4 regions of the Arthrobacter sp. 05T410 genome follow, and region 2 is predicted to be linked to each of the others. Evidence: riboswitches for the same ligand, from Rfam matches in the RefSeq annotation. Region 2 holds a riboswitch; each other region holds the start of a gene.
The links. Region 2 has a riboswitch for thiamine pyrophosphate ahead of AC1DFR_RS14650 (bifunctional hydroxymethylpyrimidine kinase/phosphomethylpyrimidine kinase). Riboswitches for the same ligand answer to the same signal wherever they lie in the genome.
Positions count from the first base shown of each region.

Region 1 (7,453 bases), on a different contig from region 2:
CCAGGACGCCGTCAACACTGCCCTGGCCTTTGACGAGGGTGTCAACTTCACCGGCATCGTGCTCTCCAAGCTCGACGGCGACGCCCGCGGCGGCGCCGCGCTCTCCGTCGCGTCGGTGACCGGCAAGCCGGTCATGTTCGCCTCCACCGGCGAAGGCGTGGACGACTTCGAGCTCTTCCACCCGGACCGCATGGCCTCGCGCATCCTCGACATGGGTGACGTCCTCACCCTGATCGAGCAGGCCGAGAAGTCCTGGGACAAGGATGAAGCCGCCCGGATGGCGAAGAAGTTCGCCGACCAGGAAGACTTCACCCTCGATGACTTCCTCGCCCAGATGCAGCAGATCCGCAACATGGGCTCCATGAAGAAGATGCTCATGATGATGCCGGGTGCGCAGAACATCCGCCAGCAGCTGGAGCAGTTCGACGAGCGCGAGATCGACCGCGTCGAGGCCATTGTCCGCTCGATGACCCCGCACGAGCGCGTGGCTCCGAAGATCATCAACGGCTCCCGCCGGGCCCGTATTGCCCGCGGTTCCGGCGTGCACGTCTCCGAGGTCAACGGACTGCTGGAACGGTTTGCCCAGGCCCAGAAGATGATGAAGAAGATGGCCGCCGGCGGCGGGATGCCCGGCATGCCGGGAATGCCCGGCATGGGCGGCGGGGGCGGCGCCCGCAAGGGAGCCAAGTCCGCGCCCAAGAAGAAGGCCCGCTCCGGCAACCCGGCCAAGGCGGCGCAGGAACTGCGCGACGCCGAGGCCCGGCGTGCCGCCGGCCCCAAGGCGCTGCCCACCGGAGCGTCGTTCGGCCAGCAGGGCGGCGACTTCGATCCGTCCCAGCTGAACCTGCCCAAGGGTTTCGACAAGTTCCTCGGCGGCAGCAAGTAGCCGCAAGTGCTGACGGCCGCCGGCACTGTGTCGCCGGCGGCATCAGCACTGAAGTGCCATAGGGTTAGACAATGTTCAAGCAGCGCGTAGTCTTCGTCCACGGGGACGGCAGCTTCGGCGCCGCCGCGTGGCCAAAACAGCACGGAATGGCGCTGGACTACGACGCCCTGTTCCTGCGGCGGCACGGGTTTGACGCCGTCGCGGAACCGCTCGAATCCAGCTTCGCCGCCGACGCCGCCATCGTGCTCGCCTCGCTGGCAGACGACGGCCGCGGCGAGGCCGGCGGCCATGTCGTGGCCCATTCGCAGGGCGCGATCGCCGCGATGATGGCCGCCGTCGAACGGCCCGACCTCGTCCAGTCGCTGACCCTGGTGGAACCGGCCTGCCTGTCCCTGACCGCGGAACTCCCGGCCACCGCCGCGCACCGGGCCCTCATGCAGCCGCTCTTCGACGTCCGCCACAACCTCAGCGACGACGACTTCCAGCGGGAGTTCATCCGCCGCGCGTTCGCGGCGGACGCCCCCGGGGCCACTACGCCGGAGGCCCTCCGGGCTGCGCGCCGGCTCCGCCTGCAGGCGCCGCCGTGGGAAGCCCCGCTGCAGATCGTGCCGGGCGTGCCGACCCTGGTCCTGACCGGCGGCTGGGAACCGCTGTATGAGGAAATCGCCGGCTACCTGCGCGAGACCGGCGCCCTGCACCGCACGGCGCCGGGAGGGCACCGGCCCCAGGATTCAGCCGAAGGGGACCGGGCCATCCGCTCCTACATCGCCGAGGTCAGCCGGCACCAGCACGCCCGGGCGTCCTAGGAAGCTGCGGGTTCTCCCACCGAGGGCTGCGGCAGGTAGACCTTGCCGCCCGAGGCGAGGAACTCGTTGCTCTTCGCCCGCATTCCGGCCGCCATCTGCGCTAGGGCCGCCTGCGAATCTGCTGATCCGTATTCGTCCCGGATGTCCTGGCTGATCCGCATGGAGCAGAACTTCGGACCGCACATCGAGCAGAAGTGGGCTGTCTTGGCAGGCTCCGCGGGAAGCGTCTCATCATGGAAGGCCTCGGCCGTGACCGGGTCCAGGGACAGCGCGAACTGGTCCCGCCAGCGGAACTCGAACCTTGCCTTGGACAGGGCATCGTCGCGTTCGTGCGCGCCGGGGTGGCCCTTGGCGAGGTCCGCGGCATGGGCGGCGATCTTGTAAGTGATCACGCCCGTCTTCACATCGTCCTTGTTCGGCAGCCCGAGGTGTTCCTTGGGCGTGACGTAGCAGAGCATGGCAGTGCCGTAGCGGGCGATCTCGGTGGCGCCGATCGCCGAGGTGATGTGGTCATAGCCCGGTGCGATGTCCGTGACGAGCGGCCCGAGTGTGTAAAACGGGGCGCCCTTGCAGAGTTCCTGCTGGCGCTCCACGTTTTCCCGGACGAGGTGGAAGGGCACATGCCCGGGGCCCTCCACCATGACTTGCACGTCGAAGTCCCAGGCCCGCTGCGTGAGCTCGGCCAGGGTGTCCAGTTCGGCGAACTGTGCCGCGTCGTTGGCATCCGCCGTCGCGCCCGGCCGCAGCCCGTCGCCCAGCGAGAACGCGACGTCGTAGCGTGCGAAGATCTCGCACAGCTCATCGAAGTGGGTGTACAGAAAGTTCTCCCGGTGGTGCGCCAGGCACCAGCCAGCCATGATGGAACCGCCGCGGGACACGATGCCGGTGACCCGGTTGGCCGTCAGGGGCACATACCGCAGCAGCACGCCCGCGTGGATGGTCATGTAGTCCACGCCCTGCTCGCACTGTTCGATCACGGTGTCCCGGAAGATCTCCCAGGTCAGGGCGTTCGCCTCACCGTTCACCTTCTCCAGCGCCTGGTAGATCGGGACCGTTCCGATGGGGACGGGGGAATTACGGATGATCCACTCGCGCGTGGTGTGGATGTCATCCCCGGTGGAGAGGTCCATGACGGTGTCCGCGCCCCACTGCGTGGCCCACTGGAGTTTGTCGACCTCCTCGGCGATGGAGCTGGTCACGGCGGAGTTGCCGATATTGGCGTTGATTTTCACCAGGAACGACTTGCCGATGATCATCGGCTCGGATTCGGGGTGGTTGACGTTGTTGGGAATGATCGCGCGGCCCGCGGCCACCTCGCTGCGCACCAGCTCCACATCGCAGTTCTCGCGCAGCGCGACGAACCGCATTTCCTGGGTGATGACACCGTCCCGGGCGTAGCGCATCTGCGTGACGGTCCTGCCCTCAACGGCCCGGCGCGGCACCGGCCGGCCGCCCCGCCACTCGGCCGACGCAGCACCGCGGCGCACCGCCGATTTGCCGTCGTCGAGCAGCTCCCGTTCGCGGCCGGCGTAGGGTTCGGTGTCCGCCCTGGCCTCAATCCAGGGGGTGCGGAACGGCTCCAGCCCGCGGACCGGATCGCTGCCCGGGCCGGCAGTGCGGTACACCCGGAACGGCGGGTTCCGGACGTCGCCCGGGGAGGGTTCCAGGGCGATCTCGGTCACCGGCACGCGGATGCCATGCTCCGGATCCGTGCTGAAGGCCAGCGAGTGGGACTTCAGCGACTGCGTGGTGGCTGCGGACTGAATTTGGACAGGGCTGTGCTGTGTCACTTGGGTGTTCACGGAAAAGCTCACTTCCTTCGCCGGCATTACCCGGACAGGTTCAACGGTCGCAGGCTGCGTCAGCCCGATCTCAGCCCCTGCAGGGGCACCCGTGTGGTCGTAGACGAAACTACCACGCACCTCCGGCCGGCCCTCGAGTGTGACGGAGTGCGGTCGGGCCGCGGTGTTAGCGTGGCATTGTGACTCTGCCCAGGGCCGTGCCCCGCATCCGGATGGCGACGCCGGAAGACCTCAAGGCGCTGCCGGTTCTCGAGGCCTCAGCAGACCGCATCCTCGAAGCGGAGCTGGGGAACCAGACGCTCCCGGCTCCGGAGTTGACGACGCCGGTTGAGCCGCTCTTCATACTTGTCGCCGGTAACCCGCCCGTAGGGTTTGCCCGCGTTGACGAGGTCGGCGGCCAGGCCCATCTGGAACAACTCTCCGTGCAGCCGGACTCCGCCGGGCGGGGGATAGGACGGTCCCTGGTGGAGACGGCCCTTGATGCGGCCCGGAGCCGTGGCTATTTATCGATGACGCTTTGCACCTTCGCAGGCGTCCCGTTCAATGCGCCGTTTTATGCGAGCTGCGGTTTCGAGGAACTCGCCCAGCCAGGACAGGCGTTGGGCGCCCTGCGGATCCACGAAGCGCAGCTGGGGCTGGACCGTCTTGGCCGGCGGATCGTCATGCGGATTAGGCTTTAGGTCATGACCGGCATCATCGAGTTCAGCGGCCCCATCCTCACCGCGGCGGACCAGGAACGCCGCGGGCTCTGGTCGGTGGGCGGCCTGCTGACCTTCCACCGTCCGGCCGCCGCGCCTGACCTCGTACTCGACGGCTGGGTCATGCCCGGCCTCGTGGACGCGCACTGCCACATCGGCCTCGGCCCGGGCGGGGACGTTACCGAGGACACCGCGGAATCCCAGGCCCTGGCGGACCGCGACGCCGGGACACTCCTGGTCCGCGACGCCGGCGCCGTCCACAACACACGCTGGCTGCAGCAGCGCGCGGACCTGCCCCGGATCATCCGCTCCGGCAGGCATCTCGCCAGGACCCGGCGGTACCTGCCTGGCCTGGCCGTCGAGGTCGAACCGGAGGATCTCGTCGAGGCCGTGCGCAAGCAGGCCAGGGCAGGCGACGGCTGGGTGAAGGTCGTGGGGGACTGGATTGACCGCGACGCCGGCGACCTCGCCTCCAGTTTTCCCGCCCGGACCATCAGGGACGCCGTCCAGGCCGCCCACGATGAGGGGGCCCGCGTCACCGCACACTGCTTCGCCGAAGACACCCTCGATGACATGCTGGACGCCGGGATCGACTGCATCGAGCACGCCACCGGGCTGCTGCCGCGGCACCTGCCGCGCTTCCTCGAACAGGGTGTTCCGATCGTGCCCACCCTGATCAACATCGCCACGTTCCCGGACATCGCCGCCCGGGCGGCGGCCAAGTTCCCCCGCTACGCAGCCCACATGCGCTCGCTGTGGGAGCGCCGGGCGGAGCGGATCCTCGAAGCCCACGAGGCCGGGCTGGCGATCTATGCCGGTACCGACGCCGGCAGCGTGATCAGCCATGGCAGGATCGTGGACGAGATCCAGGCCCTGCACGCCGCCGGCCTTTCCGCCGCTGCCGCCCTCAACGCCGCGAGCTGGTCCGCGCGGACCTGGCTCGGCGCGGAGTCCATCGGTGAAGGGGCAAGCGCTGATGTCCTCGTCACGGCCGAAGATCCGCGGAGCAATCCGGCCACGCTCCGCCGGATCCGGCATATCGTGCTGCGTGGGCTGCCGGTAGACCGGGTGCCAGTCCATGTTTTGGAATAAATTGAAGCTTCAAGTAATTTATCTTTATGTAGAGTCGCCGAAGGCCGGTGGCTACAGAATCCACGGAGCATTGCCATGACCGCAGAAGCCAGCACCCAGGACCTCCTTCCTGCCGAACTCACCATGGGCACCGTGATGCTCAAGGTCGGCGACATGAAGCTCATGACCGACTACTACCAGCGCGCCCTCGGCCTGGAGACTGTGGCCGAACAGGACGGCGGGCTCTACCTTGGGCGCCAGCAGAAGCCGCTGGTGCATCTGGCGCCTGCCCCGGGCCTGAATCTACCTTCCCGCGGCGAGGCCGGGCTCTTCCACACCGCCCTCCTCTTCGAGGACCAGCACTCCCTGGCGGCCACCATCGCCACCGCGGCCCAGTACGAGCCCCAGTCCTTCACCGGCAGCGCGGACCACCTCGTCAGCGAGGCGTTCTACTTCAACGACCCCGAAGGCAACGGCATCGAGCTGTACTGGGACCGGCCGCGGGCGGCGTGGTCCTGGGAGGGCAAGAACGTCGTCATGGACAGTCTCGCCCTGCCGCCGCAGCGCTACCTGCAGCAATACCTGACCGAGGAGTCCGTGGCCGGCCAGCGCCAGGCCGCCGCCGGCGTCGGGCACGTCCACCTGCAGGTCGGCGACGTCCAGTCGGCGCATGATTTCTATGTCGGCACGCTCGGCTTCGAAAAGACCGCGGGCTGGCACGGCCAGGCGCTGTTCGTCTCGGCCGGCGGCTACCACCACCACATGGCCATGAACGTCTGGAACAGCCGCGGCGCGGGCCCCCGGCGCGACACGCTGGGCCTGGGCGAGGTCCTCATCGAGGTGCCCTCCGGCGACGACGTCGCGGCCCTGGCCGACCGGCTCAAGGTTGCCGGCGTCGAATCCCACCACACCGGCGCCGAGCTGCGCTTCGAGGATCCGTGGCGCAACCGGATCCGCGTCGCCGTGCGCTAGAAGTTCTCCCCTAGGCAAGCTGGTCGCTGGACATGTCCAGCGCGCACAGCTCCCCCCGGACATGTCCACTCTTCGCCGGCGGGAACGCTGGGCATGTCCACTGCTCGCGGCCGGGACTCCGGAACATGTCCATTGCTCGCAGCCGGGAATGGACATGGTTGCCATATGTCCAGTACTCACGGCCAGGAGTGGGCATGCCCATCGGGCCTTGGTCGGGTTCCCGGGCCAGCGAGGGACATGTCCACTGTTTCCAGGCAGGACGTCGGAACATGTCCATTGCTCGCAGCCGGAAATGGACATAGTTGCCACATGCCCAGTGCTCAGGGTCAGAGGATGGCATGTCCAGCGGGCGGGGCGGGGTCGTGCTGAAGCGGCTAGGCTGAAGCGACGCCGAAAACAGCGGTCTGCGGACCGCCGAACCCTAAGGACCAGCTGCATGGGATTCACCGAACTCTTTGTGTCCACCCACGAAGAAGCCCTCAAGCGCGCCGGCGCACTGGAAGGCGGCGGCCCGGCCGCCCCGGGCGCCGTCCGCATCCCGGAGATCAGCGATTTCGAGGTGGAGCGGCTGGGAGACCTCGCCGGCGTCGCCGTGCACGCCCCGGGCGCGGACTATGAACTGGCCATGGTCGACGTGGCCAGCGACTCGCTGCTCGGCGTCCCGGCGGCAATGGTCCGCACGCTGGCGGAACTGCTCAACTATGAAACCGAAGGGGAGGGCGAGGTCCTGGAGGATGTCGCCGCCAACTGGGCCGCCGAGGAGGACATGCCCTTCGGCCCCGAAGAGGCCCGGGACTACGTCCGCCGGATCGCCGAGCTCGCCGCCGGCGTCGACCCCGCCACCAGGTCCGGCCTCTACGTCTGGACGTCCTGACCGGCCCTCGAGGCCGCTTCCAGGCCGCGCGCTGGTGCGCCGGGCACGTGTCAAGTCGAAATCCTGCCGGTGATCTGGCACAATGAACAGGTACTCGATCTGCGTGGCCCCTCTCTCCGCGTCTGGATCTTGTCCTTTAGAACCCCCAAGTACGGCCCGCCCCACGGGTGCAGAACGTCGGGCTCGACCCCGTTTCAGAAACAGGAGTGACCACAAAAGTGGCCGTAAAGATTCGCCTTAAGCGCTTCGGTAAGATGCGCGCACCGTACTACCGCATCGTCGTCATGGACTCACGCTCCAAGCGTGATGGCCGTGCTATCGAAGAGATCGGCAAGTACCACCCG
Region 1 is NZ_JBFTLP010000018.1:51,580-59,032, forward strand. Features, by position in the region: gene ffh (signal recognition particle protein) at 1-886, shown strand, start outside; gene AC1DFR_RS17660 (alpha/beta fold hydrolase) at 958-1,692, shown strand; gene thiC (phosphomethylpyrimidine synthase ThiC) at 1,689-3,494, opposite strand; TPP riboswitch at 3,490-3,597, opposite strand; gene AC1DFR_RS17670 (GNAT family N-acetyltransferase) at 3,674-4,174, shown strand; gene AC1DFR_RS17675 (amidohydrolase family protein) at 4,178-5,284, shown strand; gene AC1DFR_RS17680 (VOC family protein) at 5,360-6,235, shown strand; gene AC1DFR_RS17685 (hypothetical protein) at 6,672-7,109, shown strand; gene rpsP (30S ribosomal protein S16) at 7,328-7,453, shown strand, end outside.
Region 1: another riboswitch for thiamine pyrophosphate. It lies ahead of thiC (phosphomethylpyrimidine synthase ThiC); the one in region 2 lies ahead of AC1DFR_RS14650 (bifunctional hydroxymethylpyrimidine kinase/phosphomethylpyrimidine kinase).

Region 2 (7,453 bases):
CTGCCCCAATAAAACAGGTCAGGTGCCACGGCGAGGAACCCCTCGCCGGCCAGCCAGTCGGCCTGGCCCCTGGTGTCACGGCTCAGGCCGAGTGCGTCATGGATGACGACGACGCCGGGCCACGGACCGGCACCGGCCGGCGTCGCCGCGTAGGCAGGCATGTCCCCTCGTTCGGCGTGAATGCTCACAACGGTCATGGGTCCTCCCGTGCACGCACCACCGCGCCGGGCGCCGCGGCCGGGATGCGCAGTCTCGATGGCATTAGCCTGTGATGCTGCCTGAAGACGTGGACGAAGCAGGTTTAGCGAGTTGGGCCGTAATCTGATCCGTCCATTCGTCGACTGCCGCCCAGTCCCGCAAATCCCCAAAACGGCCGCCGGTGAGCCGGAACAACACCCGGAGCGGTGCCCGCATCTGGCCGGCCTGGTAGACGCCGGAGAAGAGTTTGTGGCCTCGAAGCGGAACTTCTTTGATCAGGACTTCGGCCAGACGTTCCTGTTGCATTGCCGCGCCGCGCCGGCGAATCGGCTTTGGCAGCGCATCCGCCATCCCTACACTGAAGGCCCAGACGGGCCGACTGGCCAGCTCGCGGGCATGGTGTTTGAAGAACAGCAAAGCCGGGGGCAGCCAGGCCTGGTTGTGGACGGCGCTGCCGACCACGACGGCCTCATAGCGGGAGAGGGCCCCGACGTCCTCCACGGACCGGCACTCCACCTCGCCCAGTGCACCCGCCATGCGGGATGCCATATGTTGTGCCATCTCCCGGGTGGACCCCAAGGCGCTTGCATACGCAATAAGAACAGTCATCATGAAGCCTCCGGTCTTCCTTCCTCCAGCCTTATGTAACCTGCGTGCGCGGGGTCGTGCCATAAGTCCCGAGATGGGCCCGGAGCCTCTCATCGAAGAGACGGCTAAGGCCAATGCCCGGCGCGAGCATTGGCCTTAACAGTCTCTTCGACGCGGTTGGGGCGTTTAGTAGCCGGAGGTACCGATGAAAACCTGGATGAAGGCGAAGAAGATCGTCGCGACGACGGCGACGTACAGCAGCGCCGTAATGATCCAGCCGGAGTCGCCGATCACCTTGGTGGGACCGGCGGGCAGGGCAATCACGCCGTGGGAGATGTTCCGGACGCTCACCCAGACGAACAGCGGGATCATCACGGCCCAGACGATCATGCAGAACGGGCAGAGGATGTGGATGGCGTACAGGGCCTGGGACCAGAGCCAGACCACGAACGCGAAGCCCAGCGTCACGCCCGCCTGGAGCCCCAGCCAGTACCACCGGGAAAACCGGGCGCCGGCGAGGATACCCATGGCCGTGGTGATGATCACGGCGAAGGCGACAATCCCGATGAACATATTGGGGAAGCCGAACACGGAACTCTGCGGTGTCTGCATGACCTGGCCGCAGGAGATCCACGGGTTCACGTCGCAGACCGTGACGTGGTTCGGGTCCTTCAGGACCTCCAGCTTCTCCAGCACCAGGGCCCCGGATGCGAGCCAGCCGATGACGCCGGTGATCAGCAGGAGCCAGGCGAACGGGCGGTCGCGGGTCATCGTGGGAAGGGGCCGCGCCGCGGGGGCCGGGCCGGAACCCGGTTGGTGCACGGTCGCGTCGCCGGCAGTGCTGGAGATGCTGGGCATGGAAATTGAGTCCTTTTTTAGTCGTCTTGACCGGGTGCTTCTTGCCCCGATTGTAACGCCGGAGGCTGAGCAGCGCCGGAGAACGGCCCCGCCCGCCTCGCCCGGCCGCGCCTGTTGCACTTCCGGCCCCGCCTGCCCCTGCTTTCACGGCTCCTGTGAGACAATGATCGTGGCTGGAACCCGATCCACATCCGGATTCCGGTCCGGCGATTTTGTTTCAAGACCGCCAATGATGAGCAGGGAGCTGCGGATCCTCTGATTCCAGCTGTCCCGCAATGCCATTGGACGGCACCTGGTTGTGGCGTGTAGGTCAACGGGTTCCAAAACAATCTCGCCGGCCCTCCAGGGCTGCCGCACCCCACTGCCGGTGCGAACCTGAGGGTATTCAATTGACTTCTGTCAATGCCTGCGGGTGTTGACGCATATTTGCCCCCAAGGGGCGCCGAATGTGGCGGCGCATCAGGGGCAGGAGTGTCGCCACATATGGATAATGACCAGGTAGTAGCCGGAAACGAAGAACTAGTAGTCACCGGGGAAGCGCAGGGAACTGCGGAAGCAGAGGCTCCGGTAGCGCCGAAGAGGGCCGTACGGACCCGCCGGAAGGCGCCCGTCGCCAAGGTCAACGCCGCGGAGGCGGCCGAGGCTGTTGCCGAAGCCGCGGCCCTGGCCGACGCGGCCGGTTCAGATGAGCCCGTCCGGGGCCGCCGTAAGCCGGCCAACGTCGAAGCAGCCGGATCTGAAACTGTTGAACCCGAAGCTGCTGTATCTGAAACTGCTGCAGCCGAGACTGCGGCCAAGGCGCCCGCGCGGCGCACCCGGACCCGGAAAGCTGTAGCAGCCCCGGAACCGTTGCCTGCCTTCGCCGGCGACGCCGAAACCGGCGCACCTGCCGCGGCTGAGGCCCCCGCAGCAGCTGGCACTGACGCAACTGCCGCCGCAGAAGCCGCACAAACGGCCGCAGAGACGGTTGCAGAGAAGCCGGTCCGCCGCCGTGCCAGCCGTGCCAAGGCCGCCCCGAAGGCCGAAGAAGCACCCGCGGCAGTACTCCCGGCCGAAGAAGCCGCCGCTGCGGAAGCACCCACCGCGGAACCCGCCGCAGCCCAGCCCGAAGAGCCGGAAGCCCGGCCCGAGGAAAGCCCGGCCGCGTCGCTGTTCATGGAACCGGGTGCCCTCACTTCCGTCATCTTCCAGGCCCCGGACCTGAGCACTGTGGTGCGTCCGGTCCCCGTTGCCGCCGCAGCAGCTGAGCCCGAGGACGAGGAAGGCGACGAGGACGAGGACGCCGGCAACCGCCGTCGGCGCCGCAGCCGCGGCCGGCGCGGCCGCACCCGCACCTCTGCCGAGTCCGACACCGAGTCGGAAGGCACCGAAGAAGAGGGCGACGAAGGTTCCGAGGTAATCCTTGAAGACGGTGTGACCTCCCGCCGCCGCCGCCGCCGTCGCCGTGGAGACCAGGACCTCGAGCTGACCGGCGGGGAAGGCGACGATCCGCCCAACACGGTGACCCGCGTCCGTGCGCCGCGTGCGATGGCCGAGGCGCCGGTGAACAACCGCGTCACATCCGTCAAGGGCTCCACCCGCCTGGAAGCCAAGAAGCAGCGCCGCCGCGAATCCCGCGACACCGGCCGCCGCCGTACCGTCATCACCGAGGCCGAGTTCCTGGCCCGCCGCGAGTCCGTGGACCGCCAGATGATCGTCCGCCAGCGCGACGACAGAATCCAGATCGGTGTCCTTGAAGACGGCGTCCTGGCCGAGCACTTCGTGTCCAAGACCCAGCAGGACTCCCTGATCGGCAACGTCTACCTGGGCAAGGTCCAGAACGTGCTGCCCTCCATGGAGGCCGCTTTCGTGGACATCGGCCGCGGCCGCAACGCCGTGCTCTACGCCGGTGAAGTGAACTGGGAATCCGTCAACCTCGAGGGCAAGCAGCGCCGCATCGAGAACGCGCTGAAGTCCGGCGACTCCGTGCTGGTCCAGGTCACCAAGGACCCGGTCGGCCACAAGGGCGCCCGTCTCACCAGCCAGATCTCGCTGCCCGGCCGGTACCTCGTGTACGTGCCCGGCGGTTCCATGACCGGCATCTCCCGCAAGCTGCCCGACGTCGAACGCAACCGCCTCAAGCGGATCCTCAAGGACCGCCTGCCCGAGGACGCGGGCGTCATTGTCCGCACCGCGGCCGAGGGTGCGTCCGAGGAAGAGCTGACCCACGACATCAACCGCCTCCGCGCGCAGTGGGAAGGCATCGAGAGCCAGTCGACGTCCACCAAGATCCTCGCCCCCGAACTGCTCTACGGCGAACCTGACCTGACCATCAAGGTGGTCCGGGACGTCTTCAACGAGGACTTCTCCAAGCTGATCGTCTCCGGCGAGGAAGCCTGGGACACCATCGAGGCCTACGTCACCTACGTCGCACCGGACCTTGTGGGCCGGCTCGAGAAGTGGACCAAGGACACGGACATCTTCGCGGCCTGGCGCATCGACGAGCAGATCCACAAGGCCCTGGACCGGAAGGTCTTCCTGCCCTCGGGCGGTTCGCTCGTGATCGACCGCACCGAAGCCATGACCGTGGTGGACGTCAACACCGGCAAATTCACCGGCTCCGGCGGCAACCTCGAGGAAACCGTCACCAAGAACAACCTGGAAGCGGCCGAGGAAGTCGTCCGGCAGCTGCGCCTGCGCGACATTGGCGGCATCATCGTGATCGACTTCATCGACATGGTGCTCGAATCCAACCGCGACCTCGTGCTGCGCCGCATGGTGGAGTGCCTGGGCCGGGACCGGACAAAGCACCAGGTGGCCGAGGTGACCTCGCTGGGCCTCGTGCAGATGACCCGCAAGCGGATGGGCACCGGGCTGCTGGAAGTCTTCGGCGAACAGTGCGAAACATGTGCGGGCCGCGGCATCGTCACCCACGACGAGCCGGTGGAGCACCGCCGCGCCAACACGGTCGCCGCGGAGCACTATGTGCCGCGCACCGAGGCGCAGCCTGCTGCCCGCCCGGAACGCAAGAGCCGTCGCCGCGGCCGGGGGGGCCAGGGCGGAGAGACCGCGCCGGCCGCACCCGCGCCCGTCCACGCCGAACCCACTGAGGCCGAACGCCACGCCAAGGCCGAGGCCACCCGTGCCGCGCTGGCCAACATCGCTGCCGCAGCGCACGCCGCGCACCTGCACGACGGGGAGGCAGCCGCAGCCAGCGACGCCGGGGCCCGCCAGGCCGCCGTCGACGCCGTCACGCAGCTGGCAGCCGCCGACGAGGCAGCCGGCCGCCCCGCAACGGTGCTGACGTTTGGCGGCGAGCAGGTGGCCCTGCCCTTCGTCGAGCACGCGGAGGACGCGCCGTCACCGGCCCTGACCCTGGACCTGCTGACCGAGGCCTTCGCAAACCTGGGCGAAGCCGAGGCCGGCAAGCCGAACCAGGCCGCAGCTGTTGCCGCCCCGGAAGCCACGGCGCCCGAGGCGCCGTCGGCCGTCCGCGCTGCGGAGGCGCCGGCGTCACGCACAGCTGACACCACGACGCTGCGCGGCCGCCGCGGGCGCCGCAACCGGAGTGCCAGCCGCGCCCAGGGCGCAGCCAACGAAACCTCCGTGGAGCACCGCGAGGCAACCCGGCCGGCCGCGGCCGGATCGGTCCACGAGGCCAAGGCTCCCGTTGCGGCCGGGCCTGCGTCCATCCCGGCCGGCAACGAGCCGATCATCCTCGGCGTCGGCGTGCCGGCGTCGGAGCTGTAGTCCTCCGCGACTGACCACGTCCCCGTCCGGTCATTATTTCGACTGGTCGGGCCGCGGGTCCGGGTCAGGGCAGACGTAACATACGTCCGCCCGGGCCCGGGCCCGCTCGTGCGTTAACGGGTCCTCCGGGTGGCAAGGGCTAGGCTGGAACACTGACACGGGGTGCCGGGCATCGGGCCGGCTGAGATCCAGACCCGTTGAACCTGTCCGGTTAGCACCGGCGAAGGGATGTCTTCCTTGTCCGCGAAATCGAATCCGTCCGAGTTCCTCCCGCCCAATTTTCTGCACAACGAGTCTCTGCCGGCCCCGCCGCGCATTCCCCGCGTGCTGGCCATCGCCGGCTCCGATCCCTCCGGCGGGGCCGGAATCCAGGCCGACCTGAAGAGTATCGCGGCGAACGGCGGCTACGGCATGGCCGCCATCACCGCCCTGACAGCGCAGAACACGCAGGGCGTGCGCGCCGTCCACGTCCCCCCGGCGGCGTTCCTCACGGCGCAGCTGGACGCCATCAGCGACGACATCGGCATCGACGCCGTCAAGATCGGCATGCTCGGTGACGCCGCCGTGATCGACGCCGTCCGCGGCTGGCTGGAAAAGGTGCGCCCCGCCGTCGTGGTCCTGGACCCGGTGATGGTCGCCACCAGCGGTGACCGGCTCCTGCAGGAATCCGCCGAGGCCGCCCTGCAGGCCCTCCTGCCGCTGGCGGACCTCATCACGCCCAACCTCGCCGAACTCGCCATCCTGCTCAAGGAACCCGTCGCTGCCGACTGGACCGAGGCCCTGGCGCAGGGCAAGCGGCTGGCCGCCCTGACCGGCACCCCCGTCCTGGTTAAGGGCGGACACCTCCAGGGCGCCGGGCCGGGGGACGGGCATGCCCACGACGCCGACGGCCACGACGCCGACGCCGGCACCGGCTGCCCGGATGCGCTGGTCAACACCGGCGGCCTGCTCGGCCAGGAAACGGTGGTGGTGCCGGGGGAGCGGATCGCGACGCGCAACAGCCACGGCACCGGATGCTCCCTGTCCTCGGCCATGGCCACCGTGCAGGCCCGGGTGGGGGACTGGGAAGCGGCGCTGCGGGAAGTCAAGCCGTGGCTGCTGGGCGCGCTCCGCGGAGCCTCGGCCCTGGACGTCGGCTCGGGCAACGGCCCGGTCCACCACTTCCACCACCTGCAGCACCTCCAGGCCGGGCACGGTCCGGCGGCGGGGGAGTTCGCCGCAGCCCTGCGCGCAGGAGCCGCGGATGATCTTGAGGCGATCTACGCCCTGGACTTCGTCCGCGGACTGGCCGACGGCACCTTGCCCGAGCACGAGTTCGCGTACTACCTCGCCCAGGACGCCATCTACCTCAACGGCTACTCCCGGGTCCTGGCCCGGGCCGCGGCGATTGCCCCCACCGAGGCCGAGCAGCTGTTCTGGGCCCGTTCGGCGCAGACCTGCCTGGAGGTCGAATCCGAGCTGCACCGTTCCTGGCTCAGCACGCGCCTCACGGCCTCCACCCTGGGCCCGGTCACGAAAGCGTATGTGGACCACCTGCTGGCCGCCTCGGTCTCCGGCAGCTATGGCGTCCTCGTGGCGGCGGCGCTGCCCTGCTTCTGGCTCTACGCCGAGGTCGGTTCCACGCTGCACCGGGAGTTCCTGGCCGGTGGCGCCCCCGGGGAGCACCCCTACGCCGGCTGGCTGCGGACCTACGCCGACGAGGACTTCGCCGCCGCGACCCGGCAGGCCATCGCGTACACGGACACGGCGGCCGGGCGGGCATCGGAGAGCGAGCGGCAGGCCATGGCCCTGGCTTTCCGGCAGTCTTCGCGCTACGAAGTGGACTTCTTCGACGCGCCGCGGCTGTACGCCTGACGCGAGCTGGTCCGGACTACCGGTACGATGGTGGGGCGCGGTTCCGGAAGTCGTTGCGGCAACACAGCTCAAGATGGTCAAGATCCCGGCCAAGAACATTGGCAGGGACTTTGCATCAAGATGTTGTGGCGCCTATCACGGACTACCCGCCGGAACCAGCCTCATTTGCGGCCGAAGGCAAAATTAGCGTATTCTAGATCTTCGGTGCTTACGCCAACACTTGGGT
Region 2 is NZ_JBFTLP010000011.1:72,176-79,628, forward strand. Features, by position in the region: gene AC1DFR_RS14630 (dienelactone hydrolase family protein) at 1-197, opposite strand, end outside; gene AC1DFR_RS14635 (flavodoxin domain-containing protein) at 262-810, opposite strand; gene AC1DFR_RS14640 (vitamin K epoxide reductase family protein) at 973-1,644, opposite strand; gene AC1DFR_RS14645 (Rne/Rng family ribonuclease) at 2,128-5,373, shown strand; TPP riboswitch at 5,522-5,619, shown strand; gene AC1DFR_RS14650 (bifunctional hydroxymethylpyrimidine kinase/phosphomethylpyrimidine kinase) at 5,656-7,227, shown strand.

Region 3 (7,453 bases), on a different contig from region 2:
GTCCGGCGCCCAGACGGTGTCAGTCATGGAGGGGATTAGGCCTCGGCGCCGCTCGGCTGTGCGTCGCCGCCGGCCACTACCTCGCCGTTGCGGCGGCGGGTGCGGGTCCGGCGCCGGGCACGGGTCGCCCGGTCCACCTCGGTGGGGGCCTTCGCCGGCGCGGCGGCAGCAGCTTCCGGTCCCTGTCCGTTCGCAGTGGACGCCGTGGCGGCATCGGCCTCGGCGGGACGGCGACGGCGGTCGCCGGAGCGTCCGCCGGCTTCGGTGCCGCTGCGGCGCGAGTCACGTCCGCCGGTCCGGCTGCCCTCGCGGGCACCGTCACGGCTGCTCGTGCGGCTGCCTTCACGGGCGCCGTCACGGCTGCTCGTGCGGCTGCCGTCCTTTGCGCCGTCCTTTCCGCCGTCCTTTGCGCTGGTGCGCGAGTTCTTCTTGCCGGTCTCGCCGAGGTCTTCGAGGACCTCCGCGTCGACCCCGGCCAGCACACGCTTGTCGCGCGGCAGCCGGCCCTTGGTGCCTGCGGGGATGTCGAGTTCCTCGAACAGGTGGGGCGAGGATGAGTAGGTTTCCACGGGCTCGGGGTAGCTCAGGCCGAGGGCCTTGTTGATGAGCCCCCAGCGCGGCATGTCGTCCCAGTCGACAAAGGTCACGGCGGTGCCCTTGTTGCCGGCGCGGCCGGTGCGGCCCACGCGGTGCAGGTAGATCTTCTCGTCTTCGACGCACTGGTAGTTGATCACGTGGGTGACGTCGTCGACGTCGATGCCGCGGGCGGCGACGTCGGTGGCAACGAGGACGTCCACCTTGTTGTTGCGGAAGGCGCGCAGCGCCTGTTCGCGGGCGCCCTGCCCGAGGTCACCGTGGATGGCGGCCGCAGCAAAACCGCGGTCCACCAGTTCCTCGGCCACCTTCGCGGCGGTGCGCTTGGTCTTGGTGAAGATGATGGTCCGGCCGCGTCCGCGGGCCTGCAGGATGCGGGCCACCACTTCCACCTTGTCCATGCTGTGGGCACGGTAGATCAGCTGGCGGATATCGCGCTTGGTCAGGCCCTCGTCGTCCGGGTCCGCGGCGCGGATGTGTGTCGGCTGGGTCATGTAGCGGCGGGCCATGGCGATGACCGGGCCGGGCATGGTGGCGGAGAACAGGAGCGTCTGGCGGACCGCGGGCGTGCCTGCGATCAGGGTCTCGACGTCCGGCAGGAACCCGAGGTCCAGCATCTCGTCGGCTTCGTCGAGGATAACGATCTTGACGTTCTTCAGGCTCAGGTGCTTCTGCTTGAAGAGGTCGATCAGGCGGCCGGGGGTACCGACGACAACCTCGACGCCGTTCTGCAGCGCCTCGACCTGCGGCTCGTAAGCGCGGCCACCGTAGATGGTGGCGATGCGGGCGTTGCGCTTCTTGGCGGCGTTTTCGAGGTCTTTGGCTACCTGGACGGCGAGCTCGCGGGTGGGCACGATCACCAGGGCCTGCGGGGCGCCGGGAACGGCCAGTTTGTCGAAGCCGGCGTCGTCGCGGCCGACGACGCGCTGCAGCGCCGGGATGCCGAAGCCGAGGGTCTTGCCAGTACCGGTCTTGGCCTGGCCGATGATGTCATGCCCTGCCAGTGCGACCGGCAGGGTCATGGCTTGGATCGGGAAGGGGTGGGTGATGCCGGCGTCGGCCAGGGACTCCACGATGTCGGCACGGACATTGAAGTCGGCAAAGGTCTTCTCGGCAATCTCGTGCGGCTTTTCGTCCGAGATGATGGTCTCTTCGGGCTCGATGGTCTCCGTGCCGGACTCATCGGTCAGAAGCTGGTGCGTGTGCAATTCACTCACAGGGGAGTTTCCTTATTCATTTTGGGCTGCGCTGCTTGCTCAACGGGGCCGGCCGTGGTGGCCGTTCCGGAGCACGCTCAGGCGCGCAAGCAATTCCAGTGGAAGCCGATCGCGGGCTATCTAAATGCTGGCACTGGGGACCAGCGGGTGTATCTCAAGATCGCGTAGGGGCGGGCTTGTTGAATTCGAAAATCATGGAAATCAACGACCGGGCATCCATTTCTACCTCTTCAGTCTAGCTGTACAAGGCGTGGATCCTCGACTGGGCGGGTGATTGCGCCTCGGGAAGTGACCGGGAGGGCGGCCGGGAGCGCTGGCTGGCGACGGCGTGGGGACGGCGTGAGGACGGCCAGCGGGCCGTCAACGGACCGATAGCCGGCCGTCAGCCCACGAGCTCCAACTGGATTTCCCGCGTGACGATGTCCGAGGACACCACCCGGACCCGGACTTTGGTGCCCGGTTCCAGCTCGCCGGGGCAGCGTGCGGTCACGGCGGGCTCGGCGATCTGGACGATCCCGGACGGGCCGTTTCCGTTGCCGTTGGTCTTCCCGCCGTTGCCGTTGCTGGTGCCGTTGGTGCCCTTGGCCGGCTTGGGACCGGAGATGACGACAGCGTCGAATTCCTGGCCGACGTGGTTGACGAGCAGGGCCGCCTCAACGGTGTCCAGCGCCAGCCGCTCCAGTTTTGCCGCCAACTGGTCCGAGGTAGCCATGATCGCCGGGAGGGAGGGCAGCGCGGCCCTGGCCCAGGCAGGAACTTCGGTGCCGTTGCTCAGGGCCTCACAGATTACCAGCACGAAGCGGTCGACCAGCCGCCGCAGCGGTGCCGTGGAATGGGCGTACGCGGCGCCGATGGCGGACTGGACGGCGGCGTTGGGCACTGTGCCGTCGAAGGGTGTGTATCCGGCACCGCGGAAGAGCATCCCGGCCGAATGCACAATGGCCAGCTGCCGGGGGTCCGTCGGGTCAAGGGTCCGCAGGTACTCGCCGTAGCGCATTTCCCCGTCCCAGGGCTTGCCGAGGGCGTGGGTCTGCCGGTGGAAGTGGCGCAGTGATGCCTCGTCCGGGGCGGGCATGGTGCGCAGGATGCCGACTTTGCCCTGGAGCATGAGCGCCGCGGCGGCCATCCCGGTCATGAGTGAAATCTGGGCGTTCCAGTCCTCCACCGGCAGCGGCGGGGCCGCTACGATCCGGTAGCCGCCGTCGGGCAGTTGCTGGATCTCCTGTTCCGGCATGTTCAGGCTCGCGCCGCCGCGGAGTCGTTCCAGTTCCACCCGTTTGAGGCCTACTTCTTTCAGCAGCTGCAGCACGGGCGCCGCGGTGCCGGCGTCGAGCTCGGCCTGGACGCCTTTGTAGTTGAGCTTCGCGCGGCTGCGGACCTGTGCCCGGCGCACGAGGACCGAGGCGACCTCTGCCGCGGCGTCGAGCTCGAACTCCCAGACGAACGCCGCGCACAGCTGCCCGGCGAGCAGGCTGCCGGCGGCCTCGCTGATAATCTCCGGATGCAGCGGAATCCGGCCGTCCGGGGTGTAGAAGGTCTGGCCGCGGCGCCGGGTCTCGGCGTCCAGCGCCCCGCCCGGGGCGACAAAGGAGGGGACGTCGGCGATGGCGTAGAAGACCTTGTAGCCGCCGTTGCTCCGTTCGATAAACAGGGCCTGGTCCAGGTCGGTGGACGATGCCGGATCGATAGTCACGAACTCGAGGTGCGTGAGGTCAAGGTCCGGGAGCTTGTGCTCGGCCACCGCCGCCTCCGCGTCGCGCAGCACATCCTCGGGGAACGGGCCGGGCAGTTCCAGCGTGGTGCGCAACGCCTTGAGTGCCCCGGCAAGCTGGTTCTGCTGCTCGTGGACACTGGGGGTCAGGCGATGATGTGACACGAAAATCAGGGTAGCCCGATTTCCGCTATTAGTCTTGGATGATGAGCGCAACTGCGGACGATCCTGCCCTCTACAACAGCTTCCTTGCCGACCTGCTGGGAGTCTTGGCGTACGGCGAGCTTTCCGCCTTCGAGCGGCTGTCCTCGAGTGCCCGGTATTCGCCCACGCTGCATGACCGTGCGTTGCTGGGCAGGATGGCGGTGGTCGAGTTCCAGCATTACGAACTCGTCCGAATCCGGCTCGAACACATGGGCCTGGATACGGAGGCCGCCATGCTGCCGTTCCAGCCCTCGGTGGACCACTTCCACGAACGCACGCGCCCGTCGGACTGGTACGAGGCCCTCATGAAGGCCTACGTGATCGACACGGTCGCCGCGGACTTTTACGGCGTCGTGGGCCGGTACGTCGACGCCGCGACCCGTGAGTTGATCGGGCAGGTCCGCTCCACCGGTGAGTCCACGGCCGTGCTGCAGGCGCGCATCAAGGCGGCCCTGGCCGATGACCCCCGGCTGGCGTCGCGCCTGGCGTTGTGGGCCAGGCGTCTGCTGGGGGAAGTACTGAACCACGCCCAGCGTGTCAGCGCCGAGCACGCGTTCCTCGGCGGACTGTCGGGGCTGGACGACGCCGGCGCCCGGGCGCTGGTCAACGGCCTGGCGGCCGAACTCGCAGCGAATCACGCGCGCCGGATGACGGAGCTGGGTCTCGCCGGATAGTTTCAGTGCCGGCCGGCATTACGGGCTGGGGACCTGCTTAGGATGCGGCGGCGTCCAGCGCCGCCAGCAAGGCTCCGGCGGCGTGGGCCGGATCAGTGGCGTCGGTGATCGCCCGGACCACGACGATCCGCCGGGCACCGGCATCGACTACCTGCTCCACGTTACTGAGGTCGATCCCGCCGATCGCGAACCACGGCAGCACGCTTTCGTCGACCTTGCCGGTTCCCTCCGCGTCCGCCCCGCCGATCGCCTGGGCGGCGTAGCGCACCAGATCGAGGCCGACGGCGCGTCCGGGCTTGGTGGGCGTCGCCCACACGGGGCCCACACAGAAATAATCGAGCCCTTTGCGGCCTGGCGCGGCAGCGATGGCGGCGTCCACCTGCTTCGGGCTGTGGGTGGACAGGCCGATCACGGCATCCTTGCCGAGAAAGCCGCGGGCGGCGTCGAGCGAAATGTCCTTCTGGCCGACATGGAACACCGGAGCCCCGGACAGGGAGGCGATGTCCGCCCGGTCATTGACGGCCCACAGCCGCCCGTGGCGCTGCGCCGCGGTGTGCAGGACCTCCAGCAGTTCCAGCTCCTCGGAGGCCTCGAGCGACTTGTCGCGCAACTGGATGATGTCCACGCCGCCGGCGAAGGCGGCGTCCACAAAGTCCTCGAAGTCGCCGCGGTCCCTGCGGGCGTCGGTGCAGAGATAGAGGCGGGCGGTGGTGTGGAGGGGGTCCTGGCTCATGGGACCAGCCTAGTTCCTCTAAACTGGGCGCATACCGCGGGAGCCCGCAGCAGCCATGTCGCCGCTGCCCGGCTGAGAGGGCGTCAGAGCCGACCGCTTGACCTGATCCGGCTAGTACCGGCGTAGGGAAGGAATTCTTCATGGGCACACGAGCAGGCCGTGCGGCCGGAGCCGCAAATGACGCCGACGCCCAGGTTTGTGACACGGGGCCCGGTACCGCAGAGGGAATCATCGCGGGGGATACGACTGCCGACGTGGCCGTGATCGGCGGCGGGGTGATCGGCCATGGCATCGCGTTCGAGGCCATCCGCTCGGGGCGATCCGTGGTCCTGATCGATGATGCTCCCGGCAGCGGAGCCAGCTGGGCCGCGGCCGGCATGCTGGCCCCCGTGAGTGAACTGCACTACCAGGAGGAACAGCTCCTGGGACTGATGCTTGAGGCCTCCCGGTTGTGGCCAGGATTCGCTGCGGCTCTCGACGCCGGTGCCGCCGGCGCGGATTCCCCGGCGGGTACCGGCTACTTAACGACGCCGACCCTGGCGGTGGGGGCCGACGCGGCGGACCGGCGCGCGCTCGCGGACTTGAGGGAAGTCCAGAAGGCATGCGGCCTGGCCGTGGAGCCACTGACAGTGCGCGAGGCGCGCACCCGGGAGCCCCTCCTGAGTCCCGGCATCTCGTGTGCCTTCGACATCCCGGCCGACCACCAGGTGGACCCCCGCCTGCTGATCACCCGGCTCGCCGGCGTGCTCGGTGCGGAAGGCGGCAGCTTCGTCCGGCGGCGCGCGGCAGGCCTGCTGTGGCAGGACGGACAGGTGGCGGGTGTGCGGTTGGCCGGCGGCGGTACCGTACGGGCTGCCGAGACCGTGGTCGCCAACGGGCTCGGCGCCGCCGCGCTCGAGGAGCTACCGGCCGGGCTGGTGCTGCCGCTGCGGCCCGTCTACGGCGACATCCTCCGGCTCCGCGTGCCTCCGCATCTGCAACCGCTGCTCACGGCCACCGTGCGGGGCATGGTGCGCGGCATCCCGGTGTACATCGTCCCCCGCCAGGACGGCACCGTGGTGATCGGGGCCACCCAGCGGGAGGATGGACCGTCGGATCCGCACGCGGTTTCCGCCGGCGGCATTTACCAGCTGCTGCGGGATGCCCAGCAGCTGGTGCCTGCGGTCGCCGAGCTGGAGCTTTTGGAAGCCACGGCGCGGGCGCGGCCCGGAACCCCGGACAATGCCCCGCTGCTGGGGCGGGTCGCACAAGCGGACGGCGGCGACGTCCCGGGACTCATCATCGCCACAGGATTCTTCCGGCACGGCGTCCTGCTGACCCCCGCCGCTGCCGCCGTGTGCCGGCAACTCATGGATTTCACGCCGGACCCGCGCTGGGCAGGGTTCCGCCCCGACCGTTTTTCCCGCATCCCGGTTACGTCCGGGGACAGCCCCAAGAAGGAAGCAGCATGAACATCCGACTTAACGGAACGGATCAGAGCGTCGCCGACGGCGCCTCCGTCTCCACACTCGTCAGCCAGCTCACTGGCCGGAGCATCGGCCCCGACGGCCGCGCCGCCGACGGGCGGAAGCTCGGTGTCGCCGTCGCCCGCAACGCCGAAGTGGTGCCGCGCAGCCAGTGGCACGCCACGGCGCTCGCCGACGGCGACGACGTCGAACTTGTCACGGCAGTCCAAGGAGGATGACCAGCATGAACGAGACGACGTTCGCAGGAACACAGGCCGTCCCCAAGACCGGTGCGGTGGCCGATCCGTTCGTGGTCGACGGCGTAAGGCTCGGCTCCCGCCTCATCATGGGAACCGGCGGTGCGCCGAGCCTGGACGGGCTCGGGGCGGCGCTGGTGGCGTCCGGGACGGAGCTGACCACGGTGGCGATACGCCGCTATTCGCCGGCGGAGACGGGCTCGCTGTTCCAGCTGCTCGAGGACCATCAGATCCGGGTACTGCCCAACACGGCAGGCTGCTTCACCGCCAAGGACGCCGTCCTCACCGCCGAGCTGGCGCGGGAGGCCCTGGAAACGGACTGGGTCAAGCTCGAAGTCATTGCCGACGAGCACACACTGCTGCCGGACGCCGTCGAACTCGTGGACGCAACCGAACAGCTCGTGGCCCGAGGCTTCAAGGTCTTCGCCTACACGAACGACGACCCCGTGCTTGCCCTCCGGCTCGAAAACCTCGGCGCGACGGCCGTGATGCCGTTGGGCGCCCCGATCGGCACCGGACTGGGCATCCTGAACCCGCACAACATCGAGCTGATCGTCTCGCGCGCGTCCGTGCCCGTGGTGCTGGATGCCGGGATCGGCACGGCCTCGGACGCTGCCC
Region 3 is NZ_JBFTLP010000012.1:96,936-104,388, forward strand. Features, by position in the region: gene AC1DFR_RS15320 (DNA-methyltransferase) at 1-27, opposite strand, end outside; gene AC1DFR_RS15325 (DEAD/DEAH box helicase) at 36-1,811, opposite strand; gene AC1DFR_RS15330 (RNB domain-containing ribonuclease) at 2,194-3,687, opposite strand; gene AC1DFR_RS15335 (ferritin-like fold-containing protein) at 3,726-4,400, shown strand; gene thiE (thiamine phosphate synthase) at 4,438-5,133, opposite strand; TPP riboswitch at 5,160-5,280, shown strand; gene thiO (glycine oxidase ThiO) at 5,274-6,584, shown strand; gene thiS (sulfur carrier protein ThiS) at 6,581-6,817, shown strand; gene AC1DFR_RS15355 (thiazole synthase) at 6,823-7,453, shown strand, end outside.
Region 3: another riboswitch for thiamine pyrophosphate. It lies ahead of thiO (glycine oxidase ThiO); the one in region 2 lies ahead of AC1DFR_RS14650 (bifunctional hydroxymethylpyrimidine kinase/phosphomethylpyrimidine kinase).

Region 4 (7,453 bases), on a different contig from region 2:
CCAGCCGCGCGTCGAAATAGACCATCCCCTCATCCATCAGGACGCCGCTTTCGACCAGCCGGGTGACCACGCGGCGGTAGACGGGCAGGCTGCCGAAGATCATCGTGGGACCCGAGCCCGGCCAGCGGTTCCAGGCCTGGGTGCGGTAGCTTTCGAATCCGGTCTCGGCCCCGTTCCAGTAGGGGGAATTCGCGCTGAGTGCTATCAGCACGGCCAGCTTGTCGCGGATCCGGTCCATTACCGCCACGCCCTCCTCCGGAGACTCCACAAAGGTGTGGACGTGGAGGCCGCAGGTCAGCTGGTTCCGGACGGTGAGCCCGAAGCGCTGCTGCATGGTCATATAGCGCGGATTCGGCGTCAGGTGGGTGGCTGAGCCTTGGGGCGACGTGGCCAGGGCCGCGACCCGGCCGCCGTGCGCCCGGGCGGCCTGGTCCGCAAGGGACCGGCCACGCCTGAGCTGCCGGAGCAGTTCCGTGTATTCCAGGCACGGATGCGTCTGGGTCTCGATCTGTTCGAGCTTGAGCTCGTAGCTGAAGTCGGCGCCTTCGTGGACCGGTTTCTGTGCCGGGAGAACCCTGGCGGCTTCCTGTTGCGGCGGCACCAGACTCGGCAGCATGAGGTCAGCGAGGGCAAGCAGCATCCCCGATTCGGGGTCCACTATCAGCAGTTCTTCCTCCACGCCGAAGGTGCGCATGAATCTATTGTGCGTCAGGATCCGCCGAAACGCCCCACACCAACGCGGGGCTCAGTCCTGGAAATACTCGATCTTCGCCCCGATGGTGTTCAGCCGCTCAGCCAGGTCCTCATAGCCGCGTTCAATGACATAGATGTTCCGCAGCTCCGAGACGCCACGGGCCGCCAGCATGGCCAGCAGCAGGCAGGCGGCGGGGCGGAGGGCAGGCGGGCAGCCCACCTCGGCCGCTCGCCACTTGCTGGGCCCGTTGACGTAAATGCGGTGCGGATCGAGCAGCTGGACCTGGGCGCCGAGCTTGTTGAGCTCGGTCAGGTAGATGGCCCGGTTCTCGTAGACCCAGTCATGGATCATTGTCTGGCCGTGGGCGTTGGCGGCGATCACCGCGAAGAAGGGCAGGTTGTCGATGTTCAGCCCGGGGAAGGGCATGGGGTGGATCTTGTCCTCCGGCGCCCGCAGCTCCGAAGGCTTGGTGGTGACGTCCACCAGGCGGGTGCGGCCGTTGCGGGCAAAGTACTCCCCGGAAACCTCGAGCCGCTGGCCCATCTGCTCGAGCGTGGCGAGTTCGATTTCCATGAACTCGATCGGGACGCGGCGGATGGTGACTTCCGAGTTCGTCACGATGCCGGCGGTGATGAGGCTCATCGCCTCGATGGGGTCCTCGGACGGGAAGTATTCGATGTCGGCGTCGATCGACGGGCGGCCGGTGATCTTCAGCGTGGTGGTGCCAACCCCGGCGATGTCCACGCCGAGCATCTGCAGGTAGAAGCACAGGTCCTGCACCATGTAGTTCGGGCTGGCATTGCGGATGATGGTGGTGCCACGGCGGTGGGCTGCGGCCATGATGGCATTCTCGGTGACGGTGTCGCCGCGTTCGCTGAGCACGAAGGAGCGGTCGTGACCGTCCGACGGCGGCGCCTGCACCGCGTAGAACCCGGACTTCGCCTCCACGCTAAGGCCGAACTGGCGCAGTGCCTGCATATGCGGCTGCACGGTGCGGGTGCCGAGGTCGCAGCCGCCGGCGTAGGGCAGCCGGTAGGTGTCGGCCTCGTCCAGCAGCGGGCCCAGGAGCATGATGACGCTGCGGGTCCTTCGGGCCGCCTCCACATCCATGGAGGCCAGGTCCAGGACGGCGGGGCGGCGGATCTGGAGGTCGTTCGCGTTGAGCCAGGTGCACTCGACGCCGATGCTGGTCAGCACCTCCACGATCCGGTTGACTTCCTCGATCCGGGCAAGCCTGCGCAGCGTGGTGGTGCCGCGGTTGATGAGGCTGGCGCACAACAGCGCGACGCCGGCATTCTTGCTACTGTTGACGTCCACCGCGCCGGCGAGGGTGCGGCCGCCCTCGACGCGCAGGTGGGTCATCTGGGGCCGGCCCACCTTGACGATGCTGTGCCCGACGATCGCCTCCAGGCGCTGGATCATCTTCAGGCTCAGGTTCTGCTTGCCCTGTTCCATCCGGGCGATGGCGCTCTGGCTGGTGCCCAGCTCGGCGGCGAGTTGCCCCTGGGTCCAGCCCTTGGCGCCGCGCGCCTCGCGGAGCAGGATGCCTACGTGTTCAGCAGTCGGTTGAGTCATGCTCCCGAAAATATCACGCATGATTTATAAACCACGGCAATTCCGGCCGGAATGGCGCCAATCTCACACGGATACCCACGCCATGCGATAACCGGCAGGCCGCCGGAACTCCCGGGCCGCCCCGCCGGAACTCCCGGGCTGCCCGGCCGGCGGCGCCGGTCTACTGGCGGGTGAGGAAGACGAGGTTCCAGGTGCCCGCGCCGAGGGCCGCGGCGACGGCGGCGGCGGCGATGCCGAGCCCGCCCAGCAGCACCCAGGCATCGAGTCCGCTGAACGTGGAGGGCCGGGCCCAGGTCCGGGCGGCACCGCCGAACCCGCGGGCCTCCATGGTCACCGCGAGCCGCGAGGCGCTCCGGATCGCCTGCACCAGCAGGCCGAAACTCTGGCCCAGCGTGGCGCGGAACCGCTGATAGGGGTTGCCGCTCGAGCCCACGCCGCGGGCCCGCCGGGCCATGCCGATGGTCTGCCATTGCTCGGCCATGATTCCGACGAGCCGCATCGCGGCCAGGGTGCCCAGGACGAACCGGTGCGGCAGTTTCGCGTTCTGGGCCAGGGCGTCGGCCAGGTCCGTGGGGTCGGTACAGCTCATCAGCAGCACCGCGGGCAATGCGATCGCGAGCCCGCGGAGCATGAAGCCGATCCCCAGCTGCAGGGAACCGGCGCTGACGGACCAGATCCCCGCATCGAGCAGGACGGGTCCGGAATCGGCCGCCAGGATGGCCGTGCTCCAGCCGCCCAGCGCCGCGGCGAGGATCAGCGGCCAGCCGCGCTGCCACAGCAAGGCCACAGTCAGGCCCGCCAGCGGCAGGAGCAGCAGTTCGAACGCCAGCGCCACCGACGCCGACACCCAGTCAATGGAGAGCGCCAGGACCAGGGTGATCAGGGTGACCGCCGTGAACTTGGCGAGCGGGTTGGCTCGGGTCAGCAGCGCATGGTTGCCGAGCAGGCTCAGCGCGTCCCTCATGGCGAGGCCCCCTCCGGCAGCTCGAGATCCGGGCCGGGAGCGTCCGCGGCGGCGGTTTCCTGTGGCCGGAGGCGGAGTTCGGCGCCGCTCAGGACGGCGCTGAATTCGGCGTCATGCGTCACGGACACGACGGCGGTACCGGCGTCGAGGAGCTCGGAGAGGAACGAGGCGAGTTCGGCCCAGGTATTGGCATCCTGGCCGAAGGTGGGCTCGTCCAGGACCAGCACCTGGGGGTGCGCCGCCAGCACAGTGGCTACCGAAAGTCGCCGCTTCTCGCCGCCGGAGAGCGTGTAGGGGTTGGCGTCCACAAGCTCCGTCAGCCGCAGCCGCTCCAGCAGTTCGTCCACGCGGTCTTCGCCGTAGCCGAGGTGGCGCGGGCCGAACATGAGCTCGTCGAGGACCTTGCCGGTAACGAACTGGTGCTCGGGTTCCTGGAAGACGGTTCCGATCCTGGCGATCAGCTGCTGGGCCTTCCACCGGTAGGGATCGGGTCCGGCGCCGTCGCGTACGCGGCCACTGGAGCGACCACTGGAGTGACCGGTGGCGGGACTGCTCAGCTCCGCCGTGGCCGAGACTGTTCCCGCGACGGGCCGCAGGAGACCGGCCAGCGTCAGCGCCAGGGTGGACTTCCCTGTGCCGTTCTGTCCGGTGATGGTCAGCGCCTCGCCGGCGCGGACCCGGACCGAGACCCCGGACTGGACCGGACGCGGCGCGATGGTGCGGAAGCCGTCGCGCAGCCCGGCCCGCCGCGGCCGTTCGCGGGACACCGCGAGCGCGTCGGCCGCGAGCAGAATCTGTCCCGCGCCCCGCACCGGTGTCCGCATCCGCGTCGCCGGGACGTAGCCCGGCACCCAGACGCCCGCACCGATGAGCATGTCCCGCGCCTCGGCCAGGACCCGGTCCGGCGGTCCGTCAATCAAGACCGCGGAGTCCGTGGCGGACCCTGGCTGCAGCACCACGATCCTGTCCACCAGATCTTTCCAGACCCCCACCCGATGCTCCACGACCACCAGCGTGGCGCCTGTCTTGTCCAGGCAGCGGCCCACAGCGTCGCGGACCTCCAGGACGCCCGCGGGGTCGAGGTTGGCGGTCGGCTCGTCGAGCAGCAGCAGCCCTGGCCGCATCGCGAGGATCCCGGCGAGCGCGAGCCGTTGCTTTTGGCCGCCGGAGAGGGCCGCCGTCGGGTGGTCCAGCGGCAGCTGTCCCAGCCCGACGTCGTAGAGGGCCTCGTGCACCCGCGGCCAGATCTCCGCCGCCGGGACGGCGAGGTTCTCCGCTCCGAAGGCGACGTCGTCGCCGAGGCGGGAGAGCACCACCTGCGTTTCCGGGTCCTGCTGCACCAGCCCGGCGCGGCCGCGCTGCGCCCGTGGCGGGGCACCGTCGATCAGGAGGCTGCCGGTCTCGTCTGTGTTCTCGGCGTCGCCGGAGTCGCCGGGGTCCCCGGAGTCGCCGGCCGCGCCGTCGCCCAGCACGCCGGCCAGGGCGTGGAGCAGCGTCGACTTGCCGGCGCCGGAGGGCCCCAGCAGGAGCACGCGCTCCCCCGGCTGGATGTCCAGGTCAAGGCCGCTGACCGCGGGCCTGGTCCGTCCGGCATGCCGCCAGCCCCAGCCGCGGGCCGTGACGGCGGCCGGCCGGACGCCCGGTGAAGATCTCATGATTCTCTGCAGGATTCAGCGACGGGGCTCAGGAAAAGACGGGCTCCGTGGCGGCCTTGCGGGAGGCAAAGGAGCCCAGCACTCCGGTCTTCGCCAGGCCGCGGGTGGCGAGCCAGGCCAGTCCGCCGGCAATCACGGCGCCGGAGATCGTGGTGAAGGCGATGTAGGCGAGCTTGTCGCCGGCTTCGTAGGCGATGTTCCAGCCCCACGGCAGGAAGGAATCGTTCAGGCCGCAGAAGAGGCCCGCGCCGGCGCCGGCCAGCACGGAGACGGGCAGGTTGAACTTCTTGTAGAGGAAGGCCGCGAAGACCAGTTCGGCGCCGAGGCCCTGCAGGATGCCGGAGATCAGCACCGTGGTGCCGTACTGCGAACCCATGATGAGCTCGCCGGTGGCCGCGACGGTTTCGCAGAAGAGCGCGGCGCCCGGCTTGCGGATGATGAGCATGCCCAGCACCGCCGGGATCATCCAGCCGCCGGCGTAGAGTCCGCTCAACGGCGGGTAGACCGCGTTGACCGGAGTCGAGATCAGGTTCGCGCCCTGGGACCAGGCCCAGAAAATGACGCCGCCGGCAACGGCGATCAACGCGGCCACCACAATGTCCACCACGCGCCAGCTGTAGTTGCGCCGGGCGGATGAACGGCTGGCGGAACCATGCTGTGCTGAAATATCTGTCATGTCGTCCTCCTGAGGAACAGGAGGGGAGGGTGCGCCGGCCGGTCTCGGCTTCCGCCGCCCTCCGCGCACCCTGAGAACTCGACTCCCTTGCGCCGGTACTAACCGGATCAGGTTCGAGGGTCTGCGGCTGTCCGCACTCTCAGCGCCCACCAAAGGTTTCCCCGGATTGTTCCGGCGATGCCCGACGGCGGCGCTCCCCTGTCGTAATTATTTTCGCCCTTGTGGGCTGGCTCAGTTTACACCCGGACGGCCGGGTTTTCAGTGGTGTGCCGTCACAATCGTGGACCGGACGGCGGCAGTCCCGGCGGCCCGGAAATCCCTCTTGGTAGAGTCGTCGTGCCGGACCCCCGGACCCGCCAGCGGGCGGCCTCGTCACCCACCGGAAAGCTGGAATATTTTGTCGCACACACCGGTCACCCAAGATCCCTCCGGGGAATACGATCCCGACTCGAGTGAGCCGCAGCCGCGGGGTTCCCTGGCGGCGCTTATCGGCCGCGTGCTGGCCGAGATAGAGGCGCTCCAGTTCGCGTCGTTCAGCAAGGATGACGCCCTGGACCTCGGGCTCCTCCTTGTCGAGCTGGGCAGGCAACGCTCGCTGCCCATCGCCGTCGACATCACCAAAGGCGAGCAGGTGCTCTTCCACGCCGCGCTGGACGGCGCCACACCGGACAATGAGCGCTGGATCAACGCCAAAAAGCGCACCGCCATGCGGTACGAGGTCCCGTCCCTGCTGGTGGGCCTCCGGGCCCGCGCCGCCGGCGGAAGGATCGAGGACAACGCCTGGTGGGATCAGTCGGAGTTCGCCGCCCACGGCGGGGCGTTTCCCGTTTACGTGCGCGGCACGGGCGCCGTCGCCGTCGTCACCGTCTCCGGCCTGCCCCAGAAGGCGGATCACGAACTCGTGGTCGAGGCCCTGCGGATGGTCCTCACCCCGGAACGCTAGGCTAGGGGAAAACCGTTCCCGTCCCAAGGAGACCGAAGAATGAACATCCTCATCAAGCTGCTCGGCACCGGCGTCAGCCTCCTGGCCGGCTTTGCCGGCACCAAGCTGGTGGACACCATGTGGGAAAAGTCCACGGGCAACAAGCCGCCCAAGGGCCAGGAGGACGACGTTCCCACCACCCTGCGCTCGGCCCTGACGTTCGCCCTGATCTCCGCCTCGGTCAGCGCCATCATCCAGGTGCTCGCCAACCGCGGCACCCAGCGCGCGATCACCCGCTTCGCCAAGACCCAGGACGTCGTCTGACCTGACGCGACCAGCCGCGGCGCCCGCCGCGGCAGTCGAAGGCCCCGGCCGGGTCCGCCGGGCCGGACGGGGGCGACGTGCGGCCGGGTCCGCCGGGCCGGACGGGGCTCAGCGGTCGTCGTCGTCGTCCGCTCCGTGCGTGGCCGCCTGCTGGGCGGCCTTCTGGACTACCGCCTCGAGCTCGTCGGAGCTCAGCAGCTCCGGGTGCAGGTGCTTGGTCCGGTAGCCGGCCCGGCCCACCATGTGGGCGGACACGGGGACGGTGAGCAGCTGGAAGAGCCAGGCCACCAGCAGGACGGGCCACACCGACCAGGTGCGCATCTGCAGGCCAAGGGCCGCCAGCAGCAGGAACAGGCCGAGGACCTGCGGTTTGGTGGCCGCGTGCATCCTGCTCATGAGGTCCGGGAATCGCAGCAGCCCGATGGCGGCCGCGAGGGACATCAGGGCTCCGGTCACCATGAACACGGCGGAGACGGCGTCGATCACTGTGTCAGGATTCACGGACGCCCTCCCGCCTGTCGGCCACGAACCGGGCCACGGTGACCGAGCCGACGAATCCGATCAGGGAAATCGCAACGAGCAGCATCAGGTTGTTCAGGTGCCGGTTGGCGGCCATGTCGATGCACAGGGCCGCGCCGAAGAT
Region 4 is NZ_JBFTLP010000013.1:72,990-80,442, reverse strand. Features, by position in the region: gene AC1DFR_RS15695 (glutamate--cysteine ligase 2) at 1-694, opposite strand, end outside; gene AC1DFR_RS15690 (UDP-N-acetylglucosamine 1-carboxyvinyltransferase) at 746-2,269, opposite strand; gene AC1DFR_RS15685 (energy-coupling factor transporter transmembrane component T family protein) at 2,430-3,233, opposite strand; gene AC1DFR_RS15680 (ABC transporter ATP-binding protein) at 3,230-4,888, opposite strand; gene AC1DFR_RS15675 (ECF transporter S component) at 4,917-5,564, opposite strand; TPP riboswitch at 5,631-5,774, opposite strand; gene AC1DFR_RS15670 (heme-degrading domain-containing protein) at 5,962-6,507, shown strand; gene AC1DFR_RS15665 (DUF4235 domain-containing protein) at 6,547-6,810, shown strand; gene mnhG (monovalent cation/H(+) antiporter subunit G) at 6,919-7,269, opposite strand; gene AC1DFR_RS15655 (MrpF/PhaF family protein) at 7,301-7,453, opposite strand, start outside.
Region 4: another riboswitch for thiamine pyrophosphate. It lies ahead of AC1DFR_RS15675 (ECF transporter S component); the one in region 2 lies ahead of AC1DFR_RS14650 (bifunctional hydroxymethylpyrimidine kinase/phosphomethylpyrimidine kinase).